Linked DNA regions of Duganella zoogloeoides. The protein of the gene in region 2 interacts with the protein of the main gene of each other region in a pairwise test. Links are inferred from orthologs where the notes say so. Each region holds a gene or a part of one and is shown on either strand. Other genes may lie near its edges.

Evidence for each region.
Region 1: the proteins of SR858_RS00685 (region 2) and SR858_RS04650 interact in binary tests that used the Escherichia coli proteins (3 or more experiments, as listed by UniProt). The link is inferred for Duganella zoogloeoides from one-to-one orthologs.

The regions. Positions count from the first base shown.
Region 1 is NZ_CP140152.1:1,058,220-1,070,225, reverse strand. What follows is about bases 5,440-8,319. They hold SR858_RS04650 (sulfate/molybdate ABC transporter ATP-binding protein), read right to left. Parts: upstream 7,480-8,319; coding sequence 6,400-7,479; downstream 5,440-6,399. Other genes in these bases: cysW (sulfate ABC transporter permease subunit CysW), read right to left, coding at 7,481-8,319; SR858_RS04655 (CysB family HTH-type transcriptional regulator), read right to left, coding at 5,474-6,403. Outside these bases: SR858_RS04690 (DNA-3-methyladenine glycosylase 2), read left to right, coding at 1-839; SR858_RS04680 (NUDIX hydrolase), read left to right, coding at 1,150-1,737; aat (leucyl/phenylalanyl-tRNA--protein transferase), read left to right, coding at 1,734-2,468; SR858_RS04670 (arginyltransferase), read left to right, coding at 2,575-3,303; SR858_RS04665 (quinone-dependent dihydroorotate dehydrogenase), read left to right, coding at 3,338-4,378; SR858_RS04660 (aldo/keto reductase), read left to right, coding at 4,389-5,432; more of cysW, read right to left, coding at 8,320-8,371; sulfate ABC transporter permease subunit CysT, read right to left, coding at 8,371-9,243; SR858_RS04635 (sulfite exporter TauE/SafE family protein), read right to left, coding at 9,363-10,142; SR858_RS04630 (peroxiredoxin), read right to left, coding at 10,252-10,890; SR858_RS04625 (RBBP9/YdeN family alpha/beta hydrolase), read right to left, coding at 10,924-11,487; SR858_RS04620 (sulfate ABC transporter substrate-binding protein), read right to left, coding at 11,510-12,006. UniProt on the Escherichia coli protein: Part of the ABC transporter complex CysAWTP involved in sulfate/thiosulfate import. Responsible for energy coupling to the transport system.
Region 2 is NZ_CP140152.1:141,956-154,054, reverse strand. The notes cover bases 3,439-6,411. They hold SR858_RS00685 (glutamate-5-semialdehyde dehydrogenase), read right to left. Parts: upstream 5,572-6,411; coding sequence 4,306-5,571; downstream 3,439-4,305. Other genes in these bases: holA (DNA polymerase III subunit delta), read right to left, coding at 5,611-6,411; SR858_RS00690 (CopD family protein), read right to left, coding at 3,871-4,287; SR858_RS00695 (THUMP domain-containing class I SAM-dependent RNA methyltransferase), read right to left, coding at 3,439-3,829. In the rest of the region: SR858_RS00705 (HDOD domain-containing protein), read right to left, coding at 1-1,146; SR858_RS00700 (multidrug effflux MFS transporter), read right to left, coding at 1,284-2,564; more of SR858_RS00695, read right to left, coding at 2,627-3,438; more of holA, read right to left, coding at 6,412-6,627; SR858_RS00675 (LPS-assembly lipoprotein LptE), read right to left, coding at 6,637-7,239; leuS (leucine--tRNA ligase), read right to left, coding at 7,249-9,867; SR858_RS00665 (winged helix-turn-helix transcriptional regulator), read right to left, coding at 10,034-10,450; SR858_RS00660 (SDR family oxidoreductase), read left to right, coding at 10,556-11,299; SR858_RS00655 (VOC family protein), read left to right, coding at 11,378-11,749; map (type I methionyl aminopeptidase), read left to right, coding at 11,808-12,099. UniProt on the Escherichia coli protein: Catalyzes the NADPH-dependent reduction of L-glutamate 5-phosphate into L-glutamate 5-semialdehyde and phosphate. The product spontaneously undergoes cyclization to form 1-pyrroline-5-carboxylate.

The DNA.
Region 1 (12,006 bases), 910 kb from region 2 along the record:
GGCTGCGCAAGGGCGTGATGCTGGGCGGCGTGCCGGTGCTGCTGGACGTGGCCTTCGAGGGCCTGGCCGTTGATCGATACGGCAGCGCCAGCCTGCCAGGACGCGCGACCTGCACGGTGCACGCCGACGGCAAGATGTCCGCTGCCACGCGCCGCCGCCTGGAAGTGCAAGCGCATGACGCCGCGCTCAACATCCTCGGCCTGCGCATCGATCCGGCGCCGTTTTGCGCATTTGCTGCCGACGATCCGCTGCTGGGGGCGCTGGTGCGCGCGCAACCGGGCCTGCTGATCGTGCAGTCGGCCACCGTGTTCGAGGCGTTGACCTGGGCCGTGATCGGCCAGCAGATCAACCTGTCGTTCGCCATCGCGCTGCGCCGCACCCTGATCGAGCTGGCCGGGCGCCGCCACAGCAGCGGCTTGTGGTGTTACCCGGGACCAGGGGACGTGGCGGTGCTGGAACTCGACGCACTGCTGGCCCGCAAATTTTCGCGTGCCAAAGCGGAGACCTTGCTGCGGCTGGCGCAACTGGTGCACAGCGGCGCGCTCGATCTCGAGCCTTCGCCCACCAACAGCATCGAACAGATTTCGGCGGCGCTGCTGGCGATCAAGGGTATCGGCCCGTGGACCGTCAATTACGGCCTGCTGCGCGGCTACGGCCATGCCGACTGTTCGCTGCACGGGGACGTCGCCATCCGCGCCGCTCTGCAGGCGCTGCTCGGCGAAGACGCCAAGCCCGCCATGGCGCGCACCGAACAACTGTTGGCACGCTATGCCCCGCACCGGACCATGGCGGCGGCGCACTTGTGGGCGAGTTTGCATCCGCCCGTCAGCGATGAGTAAAAAATCACGGCGCAAATGAAAAAAACGCTGACTTCTTTCGAAATCAGCGTTTTTAGTATTTGGTTGCGGGGACAGGATTTGAACCTGTGACCTTCGGGTTATGAGCCCGACGAGCTGCCAGACTGCTCCACCCCGCGTCTGTATGGATGTATTATAGGGCAGTTCAGGGGATTAGGCAATATTAATCCCGAAATGATTGCCGATAGGCCGAATAAATCCGCAGAGCCCCTTTCAACGGGCATGTCCGCGTGCCGCAATCGGTGTAAAGTAGGCAAATGAACAAACCATCCCGACCAGTCAGCATCTGCCTATGAAATATTGTTCCGAATGCGCCGCCGCCGTCACCCTGACGATCCCCGCTGGCGATAACCGCCCCCGTTTTGTCTGCACCAACTGCGGCACGATCCACTATCAAAATCCGAAAATGGTGCTGGGTTCGATCCCGGTCTGGGAGCGCGACGGCGAACTCAAGGTGCTGTTGTGCAAGCGCGCGATCGAACCGCGTCATGGCTACTGGACCCTGCCTGCCGGCTTCATGGAAAACGGCGAAACCACGGCCCAGGCGGCGATCCGCGAAACCGAGGAGGAAGCCGGCGCCCACATCGCACTCGGCAAGCTGTTTTCGATGCTGAACGTGGTGCGCGTACAGCAGGTGCACATGTTTTACCTGGCCACCCTGCTCGACCTCGATTTTGCGCCCGGCATCGAAAGCCTGGACGTGCAATTGTTCAGCGAGGCGGAGATTCCGTGGGACGACCTGGCCTTCCCCACCATCCGCGCCACGCTCGAACTGTTCTTTGCCGACCGTGCCCGCATGCGCGAAGCGGGTACCCGGGACGACTACGGTTTCCATGAACACGATATCCACCGGGCCATGCGTTCGGACGATGCCACGTGATCCCTTGGCTCGACACCGATACCCCCTTCCCCGATGTCTCGACCGCGCTCACCCGCGAGGCGCCGGGGCTGCTGGCCGCCGGCGCCGACCTGTCGCCGCAGCGGCTGTTGACGGCTTACCGGCACGGCATCTTCCCGTGGTTTTCCGAAGGCCAGCCCATCCTGTGGTGGAGCACCGATCCGCGCATGGTCTTGATGACCGACCAGTTCCGGGTCAGCGACAGCCTGCGCAAGACCTTGCGCAAAGTGGAGCGTGAACGCACCAACCCGGACGGCGGACGGTGGCAGGTGCGCTTCGATAGTGCATTCGAGCAGGTCATGCGCGCGTGCGCCGCACCGCGCCGCGACGGCCCCGGCACCTGGATTTCGGAAGACATCATTGCCGGCTACACCGGCTTGCACCGGCTGGGCTACGCACACAGCGCCGAGGTATGGCTTGATGGCGAACTGGTCGGGGGCGCGTACGGCGTCTCGATCGGGCGCATGTTCTATGGCGAATCGATGTTTGCCCGCGTGACGGACGGCTCCAAGATCGCCCTGGCTTACCTGGTGCGGTTCTTGCAAGACCATGGCGTCCAGATGATTGATTGCCAACAGGAAACTAACCACCTGGCCTCGCTGGGCGCCGCACCGATTCCGCGTGAGCGCTTTTTAGTACACTTGCGCAACAATATTGGCTTACCTCAAATCAAGGACTGGGAACCGATTGCGCCGCTGGCTCCGCGCCGTTAAGCTGGAGCAAAATCCTGCGACACGGTTCCTTGATTAACGCTATTATTGGTCAAAAGAACAACCGCCCGGTCATACACCAAGTATGGGGCACCGAACTAGGACCGGCATGACGCACCTGAACGAACTGCCTTTTGCGACGCTGCAGTTTTATACCACCGCGCCCTACCCGTGCTCGTATCTCGACGGGCGCCAGGCACGCTCGCAAGTCGCCACCCCGTCGCACCTGATCAATGCCGATGTGTATTCGGAACTGGTCAAGAACGGCTTCCGGCGCAGCGGCATCTTTACTTACCGCCCGTATTGCGACGGTTGCCAGGCCTGCATCCCGGTGCGGGTGGTGGTCGATCAATTCCTGCCCAGCCGAGGCCAGCGCCGTGCGTGGGCACGCCATGGCGACCTGATCGCGGGCGTGGCCACGCTGTCCTTCTCCGACGAACATTACGATTTGTACCTGCGCTACCAGAGCAAGCGCCATGCCGGTGGCGGCATGGACCAGGACAGCCGCGACCAGTATGCCCAGTTCCTGCTGCAAAGCCGGGTCAACACGCGGCTGGTGGAGTTTCGCGAACCGGGCGGCGTGCTGCGCATGGTCAGCATCATCGACGTGCTGTCCGATGGCCTGTCGTCGGTGTACACGTTTTTCGATCCCGACGTCGAAGGCGCGTCGTACGGCACGTTCAACATCCTTTGGCAAATCTCGCAGGCGCGCGAATTGAAGCTGCCCTACGTATATCTTGGCTATTGGATCAAGGAAAGCCAGAAAATGTCCTATAAAACCAACTTCAAACCGCTGGAAGCGCGCATCAAAGGCGTGTGGAGTGTACTGGGCGACTGATAAAATACGGGCGAACAACATCCAGAGCGCCCTCATGTCCCAAAACTTCCTGTACTCCCTGGCCCGTCCGCTGCTGTTCTCCATGGACGCCGAGCAAGCCCACCACACCACCCTGCCCGCGCTCAAGCGCGCTGCCGCGCTTGGCCTGACCAAGCTGGTCAAACAACCGGCGGCCGATCCGCGCACGGTGATGGGCATCACGTTCAAGAACCCGGTGGGCCTGGCGGCTGGCCTCGACAAGGACGGCGCCTATATCGACGCGCTGGCCGACCTCGGTTTCGGTTCGATCGAAGTGGGCACCGTCACGCCGCGTGCGCAGGCCGGCAATCCCAAGCCGCGCATGTTCCGCCTGCCCGAGGCGCACGGCATCATCAACCGCATGGGGTTTAATAACGGCGGTGTCGATGCCTTCGTGGCCAATGTGCAGTCGTCGCGCTTTTACCAGGACAAGGCCGGCGTGCTGGGCCTCAATATCGGCAAGAACGCCGACACCCCGATCGAACGCGCCACCGACGACTATCTGCACTGCCTGCAAAAAGTTTATCCGTACGCCAGCTATGTCACCGTCAACATCTCGTCGCCCAACACCAAGAACCTGCGTCAGCTGCAAGGCGGCTCCGAGCTCGACGGCCTGCTGGGCACCTTGAAAGAGGCCCAGTTGCGCCTGGCTGACCAGCACAAGCGCTACGTGCCGCTGGCCCTGAAAATCGCACCGGACATGGACGGCGACCAGGTCAAGAACATTGCCGACGCGCTGGTGCGCCACCGGATCGATGGCGTGATCGCTACCAACACCACCCTGAGCCGCGACGCGGTGACCGGCATGCGGCACGGCGCCGAAGCCGGCGGCCTGTCGGGCGCGCCCGTGTTCGCGCTGTCGAACACTGTCATCAAGCTGCTCAAGGCGGAACTGGGCGACGCGCTGCCGATCATCGGCGTGGGCGGCATCATGCGCGGGGCGGACGCGAAAGTAAAAATGGACTGCGGCGCGCAACTGGTGCAACTGTACAGCGGCTTGATTTATGCCGGCCCGGCCCTGGTGCGCGACTGCGCCGACGCTGTGCGTGGCAAATAAAGGAAACGACATGGAAAAAACAGCACTGGGCGCGAGCGGCCTGAACGTCTCGAAAATCTGCCTCGGCACCATGACCTTCGGGGAGCAGAATACCGAAGCCGAGGCGCACAGCCAGCTCGACTACGCCTTCGAGCGCGGCATTAATTTCATCGATACCGCCGAGATGTACCCGGTGATGCCGCGCGCCGAGACGCAAGGTTCCACCGAGCGCTACATCGGCACCTGGCTCAAGAAAAGCGGCTTGCGCGACCAGGTCGTGCTGGCCACCAAGGCGGCCGGGCCCAATCCCAACCTGACCTGGGTACGCGACGGCAAGCAGAACCTGGACGCGGCCAGCCTGCGCGCAGCGGTCGAGACCAGCTTGCAGCGGCTGCAAACCGACCATATCGATTTATACCAATTGCACTGGCCCAGCCGCAACACGCCGATCTTCGGCAGCACCGTGTTCAATCCCGACAACGAGCGCGACTGCGTGGCCATCGAAGACACGCTGGCGGCATTGGGCGATTTGATTAAAGAAGGCAAGATCGGGGCGATCGGCGTGTCGAACGAATCGAGCTGGGGTGTGAGCGAGTTCATCAAGCACTCCGAGAAAGGCCTGCCGCGCATCGCGTCGATCCAGAACCTGTACAACCTCACCGCGCGCCACTACGAGACCAGCCTGCTGGACGAGACCTGCTTCCGTGAAAACGTGGGATTGCTGGCATACAGCCCGCTGGCGTTCGGCCAGTTGACGGGCAAGTACCACGACGATCCGAAGGCGCACGGCCGCCTGACCATCTTCCCGCCAAGCTGGAGCCCGCGCTACCTGCGGCCATCGGTGCTGGAGGCCGTGGCGCAGTACACCAAACTCGCCCGCGAGAATGGCATGACGCCGACGCAGCTGGCGCTGGCGTGGTGCTACTCGCGCTGGTTCGTGGCTTCGACCATCATTGGCGCCACCACGCTGGCGCAGTTGAAGGAAAATATCGATGCGTTTGAAGTAAAACTGTCGCCGGAGGTGGTCGAGGCGGTGAATGCGATTCACGCCCGCATCACCAACCCCGGCCAGTAATCACCGCAGTAAGCACTCCCAATAAGCACTACCGGTGGTGGCTAGTCGCCGCCACCATTCAACGCGGTCTCGATATCGGACCGCTTCAGATCCGGCGCAAATTGCAGGATGAAGTCGTACGCATACGAGCGCAGGTAAGCGCCACGGCGCACCGCGAGGCGCGTCGTGTTCGACGCGAACAGGTGCGACGCTTCCACCGCGCGCATGCCCTTGTCACGGCCGTGGTCGAACGCCATCGACGCCACGATGCCCACGCCCAGCCCCAGCGACACGTACTGCTTGATCACGTCCGAATCCATCGCCGTCAACATGATGTCGGGCTTGAGGCCGGCCTGGTTGAAGGCCGCGTCGATATGGCCGCGGCCGGTAAAGCCCACGTCATACGTAATCAGCGGGAATTCCGCCAGGTCTTCGAGCCGGATCGGACTGCGCGACAGCAGCGGGTGGCCGTCCGGCACCACGATGATGTGGCTCCAGCGGTAGCACGGGAACGATACCAGGTCAGGGAACTGCGACAGGCCCTCGGTGGCGATGCCGATATCGGTCTTGCCCGACAAAATCCATTCGGCAATGTGCTCGGGCGCGCTCTGCTGCAAGGCGATGCGCACGTCCGGGTACGCGGCGCGGAAGCCCTGCACCACCTTCGGCAACGCATAGCGGGCCTGGGTGTGGGTAGCTGCCACGCTCAGGGTGCCGCTTTGCTGGCCCGTGTATTCGAGGCTGGCCTGCTGCAGGTTTTCGGCCTCGATCAGCAGGCGGTCGATGATTTTCAGGATGCCCTTGCCCGGCTCCGTCATGCCGGTCAGGCGCTTGCCGTTGCGTTCGAAAATCACCACGCCCAACTCGTCCTCGAGCTCGCGGATCTGGCGGCTCACGCCCGGTTGCGACGTGAACAGCGCGTTGGCCACTTCGGTCAGGTTATAGCCGCGCCGGGCCGCTTCGCGGATCGAGCGCAATTGCTGGAAGTTCATAACGGCGCTCCTGCATCGACAAACACATGCAGCCGCTTCGGCCGCACGACCAGGGTCTCGCCTTCTTTGAGCTGCAAATTGGTGAAACGTTCGTTCGACATCACCGCCTCGATCAGCTCGGACGTGTCGCCGCGTTCGAGGTCGAGCTGGGCCAGCGGGCCGATCGCGTGCGCGCGGCGCAGCTTGACCACGATGCCTTCGGCGCCCGGCGTGTAGCGGTCGATTTCCAGGTCGTGCGGGCGCACATACGCCGTGCCCTTGCCGTTCTTGCCTTCGCCATTTTGCTGGCCCGGCACCTGGAAGCTGGCGTCGCCGCTGGCCAGGATGCCGTCCTGCACGCGGCCATGGAACATGTTCACATTGCCAAGGAAGCCGTACACGAACGGCGACGCGGGATGGTTGTACACCTGGTCCGGCGCGCCGATCTGCTCAACGTTACCCTTGTTCATCAGCACGACCTGGTCGGCCACTTCCAGCGCTTCTTCCTGGTCGTGGGTGACGAAAATACTGGTCACGTGCAGGTCGTCGTGAAGGCGGCGCAGCCAGCGGCGCAGTTCCTTGCGCACCTTGGCGTCCAAGGCGCCGAACGGCTCGTCGAGCAGCAGCACGCGCGGTTCCACCGCCAGCGCGCGCGCCAGGGCGATACGCTGGCGTTGGCCGCCCGACAGTTGCGGCGGATAGCGGTCGGCCAGCCAGTCCAGTTGCACCAGCTCCAGCAAGTCTTTTACTTTACGGCGGATCTGGTCTTCGGACGGCCGCTCGGCGCGCGGTTTGACACGCAGGCCGAAGGCGACGTTCTCGAACACGGTCATGTGCTTGAACAGCGCATAGTGCTGGAACACGAAGCCCACCTGGCGCTCGCGCACATGGCGGTGCGAGGCGTCGTCGTTATCCAGCAGCACCTGGCCCGAATCGGGATGTTCGAGGCCGGCGATGATGCGCAACAAGGTGGTCTTGCCGCAGCCGGACGGTCCCAGCAGCGCGGTCAGTTCGCCTTGCGGGAAGTCGAGCGAAACATTGTTGAGGGCGACGAAATCGCCGAAACGCTTGTTGATGTTTTTAACTTCGATCGACATGTTACTGCTCCTTGATACGGGCATCTTCGACGCGCGATTCGTTCAGGCGCCAGGAGATAAAGGATTTCAGGGCCAGCGTCACCAGGGCCAGCAAGGCCAGCAGGGACGCCACGGCAAAGGCTGCGGCAAAGTTGTATTCGTTGTAGAGAATTTCCACTTGCAGCGGCATGGTGTTGGTCTCGCCACGGATGTGGCCGGACACCACCGACACCGCGCCAAACTCGCCCATCGCGCGGGCATTACACAAGATCACGCCGTACAGCAGGCCCCACTTGATGTTGGGCAGCGTCACGCGGCGGAAGGTATTCCAGCCCGAGGCGCCCAGGACGATGGCCGCTTCTTCTTCCTCGCTACCCTGCGCCTGCATCAGCGGGATCAGCTCGCGCGCCACGAACGGGAACGTCACGAAAATGGTCGCCAGCACGATGCCCGGCACCGCGAACAGGATCTTGATGTCGTGCTTGTACAGCCACTCGCCGAACCAGCCCTGGGCGCCGAACAGCAGCACGTAAATCAGGCCCGAAATTACCGGCGACACCGAGAACGGCAAGTCGATCAGCGTGAGCAAAAAGCTTTTGCCACGGAACTCGAACTTGGCGATACACCACGACGCCGCAATACCGAATACCAGGTTCAGCGGCACGGCAATCGCGGCCGTGATCAGGGTCAGTTTGATGGCCGAGATCGCGTCTTCCTCGACGATGGCGGCCACGTACGCTTCCCAACCCTTGCGCAACGCTTCGGCAAACACGGCAACCAGCGGCACGAACAGGAACACGGTCAGGAACAGCAGCGCGACCGCGATCAGCGCATTGCGCACCCAGCGCGGCTCGAGGATTTGCGGGGCCGACGGCAGTTCGCCGCGACGCGCAGGAGTATTAACACCGCTCATTATTTACCCGACTTTCCGCGAGCCCAGGCTTGCAAGAGATTGATCGCCAACAGCATGAGGAACGACACCACCAGCATCACCACCGCGATTGCGGTCGCGCCGGCGTAGTCGTACTGCTCGAGCTTGGTGATGATGAACAGCGGCGTGATTTCCGACACCATCGGCATATTACCGGCGATGAAAATCACCGAACCGAACTCGCCGGTGGCGCGCGCAAACGCCAGCGCGAAACCGGTCATCAGCGATGGCAAAATCGTCGGGAACACCACGCGGCTGAAGGTCTGGAACGCATTGGCGCCCAGGCTGGCGGCGGCCTCTTCCAGCTCGCGTTCGGCGTCCTCGAGCACCGGTTGCACGGTGCGCACCACGAACGGCAAGCCGATAAAGGTCAGCGCCACCACCACGCCCAGCGGCGTAAACGCCACCTTGATGCCGAGCACGCCTTCGATGAACTGGCCGAACCAGCCGTTGGCCGAGTACAGCGCGGTCAGCGTGATACCGGCCACGGCGGTGGGCAGCGCGAACGGCAGGTCCACCAGCGCATCGACGATGCGCTTGCCCGGAAACTCGTAGCGCACCAGCACCCAGGCCACGATGCCGCCAAAGATGACGTTGATGAAGGCGCCGATCAGCGAGGCGCCAAACGTCAGGCGATACGAGGCCATCACGCGGTCGGATGTGACAGCGGCAATAAAGCCTTCCCAGGTCATGGTAAAGGTCTTGAGGAAAATCGCCGACAGCGGGATCAGGACGATCAACGCCAGGTAAAAGATGGTGAACCCGAGCGAGAGCCGGAAACCGGGCATCACGCGGAAAGGCGCGCCCCGTGCGGCAACGGGTGCCGTGGCGGGCGCTGCTAAGACTGCTGACATGTACGCTCCCTTATTACATAAACTTCTATAAGGGCTGCATAGTCTCACTTGTGCTTCATTCTACAAACGAAGCAATTTTTATTTAGTTAGATCAATCAGCTATAACGAGTCCAGCATTCCTAGCTTTTAAAAATCAGTTTGAAGGCCACCGTTACCAGGATCACCGCCAGCAAGCCGCGCAGCAGCTTCTCGGGCACCGCGCGCGCCACGTAGGAACCAAGCGTGATGCCCGGGAGCGAACCGACCAGCAGCGCCAGCAGCAGATTCCAGTCGATGGACCCGAGCCACCAGTGACCGATGGCCGCAATCGCCGTCAACGGCACCGCGTAGGCAATGTCGGTCCCGGCCACTTCGGCAGCGGTCAGGCGCGGGTACAGCAGCACCAGCACGGTTGCGCCAATGGCGCCGGCGCCGATCGAGGAAATGGTGACCAGCACCCCCAGCACGGCGCCGGACACGATGGTCGCAAGCGCCAGCGAGCGGCCTTGCAGCTGGCGTTCCGGATGCGCGGTGATCCACTCGAGCATCTTGCGCTTGAACAGCAAGGCAACCACGGTGAGCAGCACCGAGCCGCCGATCATGTAACGGATCAGCTGGCCGATGTCCTGGTTGAGGGTGCCGAAATACTTGAGCGAGAGACTGGCCAGCAGCGCGGCCGGCAAGGCGCCGATGCACAGGCGGCGCACGATATCCCAGTGCACGGTGCCGCGCAGGCGGTGGGTGAACGTGCCCACACCCTTGGTGATCGAGGCAAAAGCGAGGTCGGTGCCCACGGCCACGGCCGGCGACACGCCAAACAGCAGGGTCAACAGCGGCGTCATCAATGAACCGCCACCAACGCCGGTCATGCCGACCAGCAGGCCAACCGCAAAACCCGATACAACGAAAGATACATCCATGCAAAAATCCCCAAAGTAGGCCGCAGAGTACCTACTTCGGGGAAATTATCAAACAACAGCATCGTTATTTGCTTATGCGCTTACTGTACTTGGTGCGCGCCGATATGCATTACTTGTTCGGCTGCGGTGTCACGCGCAGATAAGGGCGCGCAGCCGTAAAGCCTTTTGGATACTTTTGCTTCAGCACTTCCGGATCTTGCACGGTCAGCGGGATGATGACGTCGTCGCCGTCTTTCCAGTTGCCGGGCGTGGCCACGGTGTAGCCGTCGGTCAGTTGCAGGGCGTCGATCACGCGCAGCACTTCGTCGAAGTTGCGGCCGGTGCTCATCGGGTAGGTCAGCGACAGGCGCACTTTCTTGGCCGGGTCGATCACGAACAGCGTGCGCACGGTGGCGGTGGTCGAAGCATTCGGGTGGATCATGTCGTACAGCGACGACACCGAGCGGTCTTCGTCGGCAATGATCGGGAAGCCGACCACGGTGTCTTGCGTCTGCTCGATGTCGCTGATCCAGGCCGCGTGTTTTTCAGCCGGATCGACCGACAATGCGATCGCCTTGACGTTGCGCTTGTCGAATTCCGGTTTCAGCTTGGCGGTCAGGCCAAGCTCGGTGGTGCACACCGGGGTGAAGTCGGCCGGGTGCGAGAACAGCACCACCCAGGAATCGCCCGCCCACTCGTGGAACTTGAGCTTGCCAATCGAGGAATCCTGTTCAAAATCAGGGGCGACGTCGCCCAGTCGTAAAGTCATAGTGGTCTCCTGAAAGAGGACCCGATCGGTGGATCAGTGGGTCCGGGATTGCGTATTGTGCGCTTGTTCTGCCAAAAAATACAACATTTCCAGTCCTTCGGGCCAGTCGCCCAGGCCGGACTCGGCGTTGATATGGCCGAGCGGTCCGCCGTTGACGAACCGGCTCTGCCAGCGCTCTGCCCAGCAGGCCGCGCGCGGCGCCGCCATCCAGGGATCGTTGGTGCTGCCGACCATGACGGAAGGTCGCGCCAGTGGTTCCAGCGGCAACTGGTCCACCACGTCGAATTTTTCCGGATCGGCCGGCGCCACCAGCAGCACGCCCGCCACGTTGGACGGATCGCGCGCCAGGCTGTGCACGGTGGCCAGGCTGCCGAAGCTGTGCGCCACGATCAGCGTGGGCCGGGTATCGCTGCCCTGCTGGCGCAGCTGGTCCACGCGCGCCGACCACCGCGCCAGGTCGGGCACATCCCAGTCATCCTGCTCCACGCGCTCGAAGGCCGGGAACAAACGCTGCCACCGGCTTTGCCAGTGGTCCGGTCCGCTGTTATGCAGACCGGGCGCGATCAGGACACGGAATTCGGCAAGCGCGTGGACCATGATGATTGATTACCTCGGTTGCTTATTTAGGCTGATAAATCTGGTCGAACACGCCGCCATCCGAGAAGTGTACCTTCTGGGCACGGGTCCAGTCGCCGGCGACATCGGCGATGGTGAACAGCTTGACGGCCGGGAACTGGCTGGCGTATTTCTTCGCTTCCTTCTCCACTGCGGGGCGGTAATAGTTCTTGGCGATGATTTCCTGCGCTGCATCGGTGTACAGGAAGTTCAGGTAAGCCTCGGCCACCTTGCGGGTACCGCGCTTGTCCACGACCTTGTCAACCACGGCCACTGGCGGCTCGGCCAGGATCGAGACCGATGGGGCGATGATGTCGAACTTGGTCGGACCCAGTTCCTTGATCGCCAGTAGCGCTTCGTTTTCCCACGCGATCAGCACGTCGCCGATGCCGCGTTCAACGAAAGTGGTGGTAGCGCCACGGGCGCCCGAGTCCAGCACCGGCACGTTTTTATACAGCTTGCCGAGGAAATCTTTAGCGGACGCTTCGGTGCCGCCGGGCT
Region 2 (12,099 bases):
CTGCTCCGGGTCCAGAGACAGCATGAATTCAGCCAGGCGCCCGGGCTGGTTGCCGGTGGCGGTGCCCAGCAGCGCCTGGCCGGTGGGATTTTCCAGCATCACCAGCAGGTTTTCGAAATCGAACAGGATGCGCGCGGAGCGCGTCATGGCGTCGAGCAGGCCCGTTTCGCCATCCTGGCGCGCAAACGTCTGCGCCATCTCCGACACCAGCATCATGTTGCGCACTTCTTCCGACAGGCGCTGCTGCACCGGATCGACCGGCGGTGGCGGCACGTACGCCGATGGCGCCACGATATCGTCGGCGCCAGCCAGGTCGATGCCCAGGTACCCGGCCGATTTTTCCACCTGGCGAGCGGCGTTGGCGAGGATAGGTTCGAGCGCCGCGCCGTCGAGGCCACACAGTTGGGCCGCGTCTTCGATGGCGTCAGGCTCGTCGCCGTGGCCGCACAGCAGGTGCGCCAGGCGCACCATGCGGATCAGGGGATGGGCGGAGGCCAGGCGCGCGACCGGCTCGTGGTGATACAGCACGCTGTCGGCCAGGAAGGAGTCGAGCTGCCAGCGTTCGATCAGCCAGGCGCCCGCCTCGGCATGGGTGATTTGCAGGGTGCGCTGCTCTACCGCGCACAGGTCTTCGTCGTCGCGCGCCATGAAGTTGATGGCGTATTCGCGCGGCGCGGTGGCCAGCAGGGCCAGGCGGCCGACGTTGTGCAGCAGGCCCGCCAGGTAGGCTTCCTCGACATGCGGGTAGTCCATCTTGCGGGCCAGCTCGCGCGCGATGACCGCCGTGGTGAGCGAACTTTTCCAGAAAGCGCGCAGGTCGGTGCTGGCGGAATGGGGGAAGCTGCTGAAGGTCTGGAATACCGATTCGCTGATGACCAGGGTCTTGATCATGTCGGTGCCGAGTGCAACCAGCGACTGCTCCAGTCCCACGGCACGCGCGCCGCTATTGCGGTGAAAAGCCGAGCTGCTGGCGACCGAGAAAATCTTGCTGGCCATGGCCGGATCCTTGGCGATCAGCGCGGCCAGTTCCGGCATGCCGGCGTCGTCGGCCTGCAGATGCTCGATCAGTTTGATCAGGATCTGCGGCATGGCGGGCAGGCGCGCGATCAGCAGCCGGTGGCGGATATCAAGGTCAGGTTGCAGCATCGTCATATACCAATAATCAAGTCAGACCGGAAACGAATAATGCCGAGAAAGAACTTATATTAGCATAAAGTATGATAGCAACTTAGCACGTGCAAGCCAATCGTGCAGGGGTCGCGCGCATTTCCTGATGTAAAGATTTATTGTCCCGGATGGGGTAATAGAATGCGCCGGTAATGGCGCGCGGTCAACCATAAAACCAGCGCGGAGCCTGTAAGTACCAGTTGTCCGAGGGCTAAAGACAACACCGAGTGCGACAGCGCCGGCGCCAGCACGCCGGCCACGATGGCGCCCATCATGGTGGTGGCGAACGACTGGCACGACGCTACCGTGCCGCGGATGTGCGGGAACAGGTCGAGCGCGAGCAGCGTGGCGCCCGGCGCCACGATCGACATGCCGAAGGTGTAGAACAGCATCGGCAGCACGGTCCACGGCAGCGCCGGCGGCAGGAACACGTGGTACAGCGTATTGCACACGGCGGCGGCGATCAGGAAGCAGAAGCCGATGCCGATCTGGCGCGAGAACGAGATCTTGCCGGCGATGCGGTTGGCCACCAGCGCACCGAGGAAAATTCCGCTCACCGACGGAATGAACAGCCAGCCGAACTGGCTCGCGCCCAGCCCCAGCGAATTGGGCAGGAATTCGGGCGCCGCCGCGATGAACAGGAACAGGCCGCCGAAATTGAGCGCCACCACGCCCGACTTCAGGTGGAACAGCTTGGAGCGCATGATCTCGCCGTAGTTGCGCGCCAGGTGGCGCGGGTTGAACGGCTGGCGCTTGTGGACCGGCAGGGTCTCGGGCAGGTTGCGGTAGCAATAGATGAACAGCAGCACGCTGTAAGCCAGCAGCGACAGGAAAATCGCGCGCCAGTCGAACAGCGTGACGATCCAGCCGCCGAGGATAGGCGCAATCGCCGGGGCGATCGAAAAGATCATGGTCACCAGCGACAGCAGGCGCGCGGCCGCCGCATCGGAATACAGGTCGCGGATGATGGCGCGCCCCACCACCACGCCGGCGCCGGCCGAGATGCCCTGCATCACGCGGAACGCCCACAGGTACGGCACCGAGTGCACCGACGCGCAGCCGAGGGTACCGATCGCGAACATCACCAGCGAGACCAGGATGACGTTGCGCCGGCCGAACGCATCGGACAGCGCGCCGTGCCACAGCACCATGCCGGCAAAGGCCAGCATGTAGAAGGTGAGGCTTTGCTGTACTTCGAGCGGGGTGGCGCCCAGCGTGGCCTGGATGTTGGGGAACGCCGGCAAATAGGCGTCGATCGAGAACGGCCCGAGCATCGACAGCAGGGCCAGGATCACCGCCAGCGCGGTGGCGCTGAGCACCTTGGGGGTCGATGGCGGCGGTGGGGGTACGTCCTTGACGGGATCGGGGAGAACGTTGTCGGGCGGGGTCGGGTACATATGTTCCTTGACTGGGGTCCGTCCCCGCCCGGTGCTGCGGGGTCCGGCGGCGCAGCAGGTGGTTAAGCTTCTTTGGGCTTGGCAGCTTCGCGGCGGTTGAAACCGGCCACCATGTCGAAGCGGAACAGGCGGCATTCGAGCGCGCCGTTGAAGAACGGCGTCTTGCGCGATTCTTTCAGGCGCAGCATCTTGGGCAGGCCCAGGTCGGCCGTGAACAGGTACACGGTCCAGCCGGCGAAGCGCTGCTTGAGGGTGCCGCTGAAGTCCGAGTAAAAACTCTTGGCCAGTTCGTCCTCGCCCAGCGAGCTGTCGCCGCGCACGCCGATCCGCTCGCCGTACGGCGGGTTGGTCAGCATGATGCCCGGCTGTTCGGTCGGCGCCTTGACTTCCTGCGCTTCGATCTGCTTGAGCGGCACGTCGAACATGATGCCGGCCGCGCGCAGGTTGTGGCGCGTCATGGCCACCATGTCGCCCGAGATGTCGGAACCGAAGATGGTCGGTTCGCTCGGCAGCGGGTTCGGCTTGATGGCGTTTTTCATTTCCTGCCACGGGGCAGGATCGAAGTCGTTGAAGGCTTCGAAAGCGAAACGGCGACGGGCGCCCGGCGGCACGCCCTGCACCATCTGCGCCGCTTCGCACAGGATGGTGCCGGAACCGCACATCGGGTCGAACAGCGGCATGCCCGGCTTCCAGCCGGCCACGCGCAGCAAGCCGGCGGCCAGGTTTTCGCGCAGCGGCGCGTCGCCGGTTTCTTCGCGCCAGCCGCGCTTGAACAGCGCTTCGCCGGACGTGTCGAGGTAGATGATGAACTGGTGGGCGTCGAGGAAACCGACGATGCGCATGTCGGGCTCGCGGGTATCGACCGACGGGCGCTTGCTGTACATGTCGCGGAAGCGGTCGCAGATCGCATCCTTGATTTTCAGCGTGGTGAATTCCAGGCTTTTCAATGGCGACTTGACGGCGGTTACGTCCACGCGGATGGTGTGGTCGTACGTGAACCAGTCTTCCCACGATTGCGCCAGCACCAGGTCGTAGATGTCGTTCTCGGTCTTGTAGCCGGTAACGGCCATGCGCATCAGCACGCGCGAGGCGATGCGCGAGTGCAGGTTGATGCGGTACGAATCAATCAGCTCACCCGAGCAGTGCACGCCGCCAGGAACCTGGTTGTGCACTTTCATGGTGGTGCTTTGCTGGGCGATTTCGCCCAGCTCTTCGGCCAGCGCCGCTTCCATGCCGCGCGGGCATGGGCAAAAATATGAAGCCACAGGAGAACCTTTTATCCGTTAGTTAAGTACGGGGTGCTTGGTCAGAAGGGTTTGACCACCACGAGTACGATAATTGCCAGCAGCAGGAACACCGGCACTTCGTTAAACACGCGGAACCATTTATGGCTGCGCGTATTGACGCCCTTCTCGAATTTTTTCAGGATGCTGCCGCACGCATGGTGGTAGCCGACGATCAGCACCACGAACAGCAGCTTGGCATGCATGAAGCCCGGCATGCGCGGACCATACAGCATGTACACGAGGATCGCGCCGAACACGATCGCCAGCACCGAAATCCACAGCGAAAAACGATACAGCTTGCGCGCCATGATCAGCAGGCGTTCGGTGACGGCGGTGTTGGTCTCCATGGCCAGGTTGACGAAAATACGCGGCAGGTAAAACACGCCCGCCATCCAGGCGATGACGAAGAAGATGTGCAGCGATTTAATCCAGAGCATGGCGATCCTTTAGTGGAATTACTGGCGAATTTCGCCGTGACCGAACACGACGTACTTGAGTGAGGTGAGGCCTTCGAGGCCCACCGGGCCGCGCGCGTGCAGCTTGTCGTTGGAGATGCCGATCTCGGCACCGAGGCCGTACTCGAAGCCGTCCGCAAAGCGGGTGGACGCGTTGATCATCACCGACGCCGAATCGACTTCGCGCAGGAAGCGCATGCCGGCGCTGTAGTCTTCGGTGATGATAGATTCCGTGTGCTTGGACGAGTACTGGTTGATATGGTCCATCGCTTCGTCGATGCCATCGACAATTTTCACGGCCAGGATCGCGGCCAGGTATTCGGTGGACCAGTCTTCTTCGGTGGCAGCAGCGAGGTGCGGGTAGCCGGCCAAAATCGCAGCAGCTTCGGCGTCGGCGCGCAGTTCCACCTCTTTGGTCGCGTACAGTTTGGCCAGTTCCGGCAGCACCTTGGCCGCGATCGGGCGCGCGAGCAGCAAGGTTTCCATGGTGTTGCAGGTGCCGTAGCGGTGGCACTTGGCATTGAAGCCGATAGCGACCGCCTTTTGCAGGTCGGCCATGTCGTCGATGTACACGTGGCAGATGCCGTCGAGGTGCTTGATCATCGGTACCGTGGCTTCTTCCATCAGGCGCGCGATCAGGCCCTTGCCGCCGCGCGGCACGATCACGTCCACGTATTGCGGCATGGTGATCAGGGCGCCGACGGCGGCGCGGTCGGTGGTATCGACCACCTGCACGGCGTTTTCCGGCAGGCCGGCGCCCAGCAGGCCTTCCTTGACCAGTTGCGCCAGCGCGCGGTTGCAGTGGATCGCTTCCGACCCGCCGCGCAGGATGGTGGCGTTGCCGCTCTTGATGCACAGGCCCGCCGCGTCAACGGTGACGTTGGGGCGCGACTCGTAGATGATGCCGATCACGCCGAGCGGCACGCGCATCTGGCCCACCTGGATGCCGCTCGGGCGGAATTTCAGGCCCGAGATTTCACCGATGGGATCAGGCAGCGCGACGATCTGGCGCAGGCCTTCGACCATGGTGGCAATCGCCTTGTCGGACAGCGCCAGGCGGTCCAGCATGGCCGGCGCCAGGCCGTTGGCGGCTGCGGCATCCATGTCAAGCCGGTTGGCGGCGCGCAGGGCGTCGGCCTCGCGCTCGATGCCGTCGGCGATCAGCGTGAGCGCGCGGTTGCGGGTGGCGCTGTCGGCACGGGCCATGGCGCGCGACGCCTTGCGCGCCTGCTGGCCCAGTTGTTCCATGTACTGCTTGATATCCAACTTCGTGTCCATTATCGTCTCGATTCTTTACAGGGCTGCTTACCCGCGCGCCACTTTAAGCCCCAGCTGCAGCATGGCATCCCATGCATCGCCGCTGTAGGCTTTGGCGCGCAGGCCCTTGATCATCTTGTCCACTTGCGCGGCGTCTTTCATGGCCGCTTCCAGGGTGGCCAGTGAAATACGCCGCAGCGCCGGGTCCATCATGCGCTCTTTCGGCCCCCAGATGCGGTATTCCTTGAGCAGCGCACCGAGCGGCCGGCCCTGCGCCATGCCCGCCTTGAGCTTGAGCAGCGTGCGGATTTCTTCCGACACGGCCCACAGCACCAGCGGCAGCGCTTCGCCCTCGCCTTTCAGCCCCTCGAGCATGCGCACCAGCCGCGCCGGGTCGCCCATCAGCATCGCTTCGCTGAGTTTGAAGACGTCGTAGCGGGCCACATTGAGTACGGCGTCGTGCACTTGCTCGTAGGTGAGCTTGCCAGGTTCGTGCAGCAGGGCGAGTTTTTGTATTTCCTGGTGCGCCGCCAGCAGATTGCCTTCCACGCGATCGGCGATGAAGTCGATACTTTGCCGGTCCGCGCTTTGCCCTTGTGCGGCAAGGCGCTGGCCTATCCAGTTGGGCAATTGCGCCCGTTCGATTTGCGGGATGTCGATGTACACCGCCGCCTGTTGCAACGCCCCCACCCACGCCGCCTTCTGGGTTTGCCAGTCGAGCTTGGGCAGGGTAATCAATGTCAGATTGTCGGGGCTCAGGTCTTTCACGTACGCTTGCAGCGCGGCGCCGCCGTCCTTGCCCGGCTTGCCGGTGGGGATGCGCAATTCGATGAGCTTTTTATCGCCGAACAGCGACAGCGCCTGGTTGGCGGCCAGCAGTTCGCCCCACTTGAAGCTGCGCTCCACCGTCAGCACGTCGCGTTCGGAATAGCCTTGCGCGCGCGCGGTGCGGCGGATTTTGTCGGCCGCCTCCAGCGCCAGCAAATGCTCGTCGCTGGTGATCACATACAGCTGCGACAGCGACTTGTTCAGGTGGCCGTCGAGCGCGTCCAGGCGCAATTGCATGGTGTCGCCTTACAGGATCGGCACGGCCGGCGCGGCGGACGGATCCTGCGGTGCCGGTCCCGGACCGGGCACCGACATGCGCGTGGTTTTCACGGCCGCCATGCGGCGCATCATCTGCTGCACCAGGTCGGTTTGCATGTCCTTGTACAGCAGCGCCTCTTCCTGCTCCTTGGCCAGCAACTGGGTTTCGTTGAAGTCGATCGGGCGGCTCAGCGAAATCGTCGTCGGCCCCAGCAGCTCGTTACCTTGACGGTCGAGCACGCGGAACACGATGGTGTATTGCAGCAGGTACTGGCGCACGCGGCCATTGCTGTTCAGCGACAGGATGGTCTTGGTCTTGGTGGTTTCCGGGTTGGACAGCACTTCGACCACGCCATCGGCATCTTTGGGGCTATTGACCACCGTGGTGTTGCCATTGACGCGGATATTGCGCTTCAAGTCGATCGCCAATGGCGACGACTCCGGCAGTCCGATGTACATGGTCGGGAACGGCAGCGTGTAATGGCCGCCGTCGCCGCGCAGGTGGAAGCCGCAGGCGGACAGCGTGGCAGTGAGCAGCAGCGCCATGCCGGCCGCGCGGGTGCGTCGGAACAATCCGGAAGTAGTCGTCATTGGATACCTTTACACCACGATGTTGATCAGTTTGCCCGGGACGACGATGATCTTCTTCGGCGTGCCTTCGATGAACTTTTGCACCGCTTCGTTGGCCAGCGCCAGCGCTTCGATGCTGGCCTTGTCGGCGCCCTTGGCCACGACCACGCTGCCGCGCAGCTTGCCGTTCACCTGGATCATCATTTCGATCTCGGACTGCTCGAGCGCGGCCGGATCCACTTGCGGCCATGGCGCGTTGAGGATGTCGCCGGCATACCCGAGTTCGGCCCACAGCACGTGGGTGATGTGCGGCGCGACCGGGTTCAGCAAGCGCAGGAAGATCGCGTAGCCTTCGGCCAGCACGCCAGCTTCCACGTCCTTGGCCGCTTCGATCGTGTTGAGCATCTTCATGCAAGCCGATACCACGGTGTTGTACTGGATGCGCTTGATGTCGTAGTCGGCCTGTTGCAGCAGCTTGTGCAGCTCGCGGCGCAGGGTTTTGCCGGCGTCGGTGGTGGCCGTTGCCGTCAATGGCGAACCGGCGGCGACGATGGCAGCTTGCTGCGCATAGCCGAATGCCCACACGCGGCGCAGGAAGCGGTTGGCGCCTTCCACGCCGCTGCCCGACCATTCCAAGGTCTGCTCCGGCGGCGAGGCGAACATGGTGAACAGGCGCGCGGTGTCGGCGCCGTATTGTTCGATCTGCGCTTGCGGGTCGATGCCGTTGTTTTTCGACTTCGACATTTTTTCCGTGCCGCCGATGTGCACCGGCTGCTGGTCGTCGCGCAGGATCGCCGCTTGCGGGCGGCCCTTGTCATCGACCGTCAGATCGACGTCGGCCGGGTTGAACCAGGTCTTTTTGCCGGCCGCGTCTTCGCGGTAATAGGTTTCGTTCAGCACCATGCCTTGCGTGAGCAGGTTCGTAAACGGCTCGTCGAACTTCACCAGGCCGAAGTCGCGCATGACCTTGGTCCAGAAGCGCGCGTACAGCAGGTGCAGCACAGCGTGTTCGATGCCGCCGATGTACTGGTCCATCGGCATCCAGTAGTCGTTGCGTTCATCGACCATGGCGTTGGCGCCTGGCGAGGTATAGCGCATGTAGTACCACGACGAATCGACGAAGGTGTCCATGGTGTCGGTTTCGCGGCGCGCTGGCTTGCCGCACTGCGGGCAGTCGCATTGCAGGAATGCTTCGTACTTGTTGAGCGGGTTGCCGCTGCCGTCCGGTACGCAGTCTTCCGGCAGCACCACCGGCAGATCTTTTTCCGGCACCGGCACCGAACCGCAGTCCGGGCAGTTGATCATCGGGATCGGCGTGCCCCAGTAGCGCTGGCGCGAAATACCCCAGTCGCGCAGGCGGAACGTGATTTTCTTCTCGCCCAGGCCCTTTGCGGTCATGTCGGCAGCGACCGCTTCCACGGCGTCGGCGTAGTTCAGGCCGTCGTACTTGCCCGAGTTGGTGACGATGGAAATCGTCTTGTCGCCGTACCACTCCTGCCAGGCAGCGTCGGAGAATTCCTGGCCTTCGGCGCGGATCACCTGCTTGATGGCCAGGTTGTATTTTTTGGCAAACGCGAAATCGCGCTCGTCGTGCGCGGGCACGCCCATCACGGCGCCGTCGCCGTAGGTCATCAGGACGTAGTTACCGACCCACACTTCGACTTGCTCGCCGGTCAGCGGATGGGTGACGAACAAGCCGGTCGGCATGCCCTTCTTTTCCATCGTGGCCATGTCGGCTTCGATCACGGAACCCAGTTTGCACTCGGCATTGAACGCGGCCAGCTCCGGGTTGTCCTGTGCGGCATGCACGGCCAGCGGGTGCTCGGCAGCGACGGCGCAGAAGGTCACGCCCATCACGGTGTCGGGGCGGGTGGTGAACACGTACAGCTTGCCGTCGCCGATCAGGGCGCCGTCGGCGTCCTTGATCTGGTGCGGGAAGGCAAAGCGCACGCCGGTCGATTTGCCGATCCAGTTCGCTTGCATGATGCGCACGCGCTCGGGCCAGCCCGGCAGCTTGTCGTCGACGTAGCCGAGCAGTTCGTCGGCGTATTCGGTGATGCGCGCGTAGTACATCGGGATTTCGCGTTTTTCAATCGGCGCGCCCGAGCGCCAGCCCTTGCCGTCGATGACTTGCTCGTTGGCCAGCACGGTCTGGTCGATCGGGTCCCAGTTCACGGTACCGGTCTTCTTGTAGATGATGCCTTTTTCCAGCATCTTGAGGAACATCCACTGGTTCCACTTGTAGTACTCGGGCTTGCACGCGGTCATTTCACGCGACCAGTCGATGGCCAGGCCCATCAGCTCCATCTGCGAGCGCATGTGGGCGATGTTCGAGTAGGTCCACTGCGCCGGCGGCACGTTGTTGGCCATGGCCGCATTTTCCGCCGGCATGCCGAACGCATCCCAGCCCATCGGCATCAGCACGTTGTAGCCGTTCATGCGCAGGTAGCGGTACATCACGTCGTTGATCGTATAGTTGCGCACGTGCCCCATGTGCAGCTTGCCCGAAGGGTAAGGCAGCATCGAACAGGCGTAATACTTACCCTTGGGGAAACGCGGGTCGTGCTCGACCGCCTTGTAGGCGTCGATGGCTTTCCAGTGGGATTGCGCTGCGGTTTCTACGTCGGCGTGACTATATTTATCTTGCATGATGGTGTGCGGCCAGAGTTGACTATGAACCGGACATTATACCGTTTGAAACGCCCCAAACGCACGCCACCTCCCCCCCACTTCGGGGTCAGTGCCGACATTTGGACACGAACTGAGCCATTATCGGATGAGCTTGTGTCCGAATGTCGGCACTGACCCTGCCTCTTTACGAAGAACGCTGCGCAAACGCCGCCCGGGCGCGCATGATTTCCGCATGGTGGGTTTCGGCCCATACCCAGACGCCGCAAAACGCTGCGCCCAGGCTGTGGCCCAGCGGTGTGAGCACGTAGTCGACGTGGGGCGGAATTACCGGGTGCACGGTGCGGCGCACCAGGCCGTCGCGCTCCATCTGGCGCACGGTTTGCGTGAGCATTTTCTGGCTGATGCCGGGCACGGCCTTGCGCAACTGGGTGTAGCGCAGGGTGCCGCCCGCTTCGAGCGCTTCGAGGATCAGCATGGTCCAGCGGTCGGCCACCTGGCCGATGATGTCCTGCACCAGCGCTTCGATCACGGGGTCGAGACTGACGGGAACCGGCTCGTGCCGGCGCATTTCAATCAGTGCATCGGGTTCGGCTTTACGCATGGGCATCTACACTCTCTTTTGGGTATGTATAAATCTTTTGGGTGCCTACTTTATCATCGCGCCTGTCCTTTGTACACTGGTCCCACATTCACAGGAGGACTGACCATGAAATCGACTGGAAACACCATCTTGATCACCGGCGGCGGCAGCGGCATCGGCGAGGCGCTGGCCCATCGCTTGCACGACCTGGGCAATACCGTCATCATCGCCGGCCGCCGGCTCGATGTGCTGCAACAAGCGGCCGCCGGCCGCGCCAACATCGTGCCGGTGCAATTCGACGCCGACAACGCCGATGCCATCGATGCTTTCGCCCGCCAGGTCGTGGCCGACCACCCTGCCCTCAATGTCCTGATCAACAACGCCGGCATCATGCGCTTCGAGGATGCCAGCAAGCGGCGCGACCTGGCCGATGCCGAGGCGACGATTACCACCAACCTGCTGGGGCCGATCCGCCTGATCAACGCGCTGACCGATCACCTGCGCCAGCAGGCCGATGCCGCCATCATCAACACCACGTCGGGCCTGGCGTTCGTGCCGCTGCTGGCCACGCCCACCTACAACGCCACCAAGGCGGCGCTGCACTCGTACACGGTGGCGCTGCGCGAAATCCTGAAAGACTCGGTGGAAGTGATCGAACTGGCGCCGCCGGCCGTGCAAACCGACCTGACCCCGGGCCAGGCCACGCGCGAGGGCTACCTGCCGCTGGCCGACTATATCGATGAGGTGATCACCCTGCTCACAGCCAGCCCCACGCCGGCCGAAGTGCTGGTGCAGCGCGTGCTGTTCTTGCGCAACGCGGAAAAGGAAGATCGTTACGCGCAGACGCTGGCTGCGCTCAACAGCCACTAAAACGACCTTCCATTTTTCCAATCAGCGGTCTCTTTTTCATGTCAAGATGGTGTTTTTAACATCGACGAGGAGACAAACATGATCAAGGGACTGCGCACGGTGGTGTACCCGGTGGCCGACCTGGCCGCCGCCCGCGACTGGTACGCCCAGGCATTCGAGACGGCAGCGTATTTCGACCAGCCGTTTTACGTGGGTTTTGCCATTGGCGGTTTTGAACTGGGCCTTATTCCGGCCGAGAAATTCACCGCCGCCCACGCGGGCAGCATGGTCTATTGGGGCGTGGACGATATCGAGGCTGAAACCGACCGCCTGGTGGCGCTCGGCGCCACCGTGCACGGCGCCATCGAGGAAGTGGGAGAAGGCATCAAGACGGTGGAACTGGCCGACCCGTTCGGCAATTTGCTGTGCCTGATTTATAACCCGCACTTCGACCTGGCTGCCGTTCGCTGAGACTGATGACCTCTGTTTGTGGCAAACTACGCCCCTTTGCCCTAAGAAAGAGGTAGTCATGTCCCGCCGCAACGCCAATCTGATCAAGTCGCCCGAACAAATCGTCCTGGCGCGCGTCGCCGCCCAACTGGCGGCCGACGTGCTGACGATGATCGGGCCACACATCAAACCCGGCGTGACCACGGCCTACCTCGACCAGCTGTGCAACGATTACATCGTCAATGTGCAGAAAGTTACGCCGGCCAATGTCGGCTACGGCGGTTTTCCGGCCACCGTGTGCAGTTCGGTCAACCAGGTGGTGTGCCACGGCATTCCGTCCGCGACCGAAATTTTGAAAGATGGCGACATCA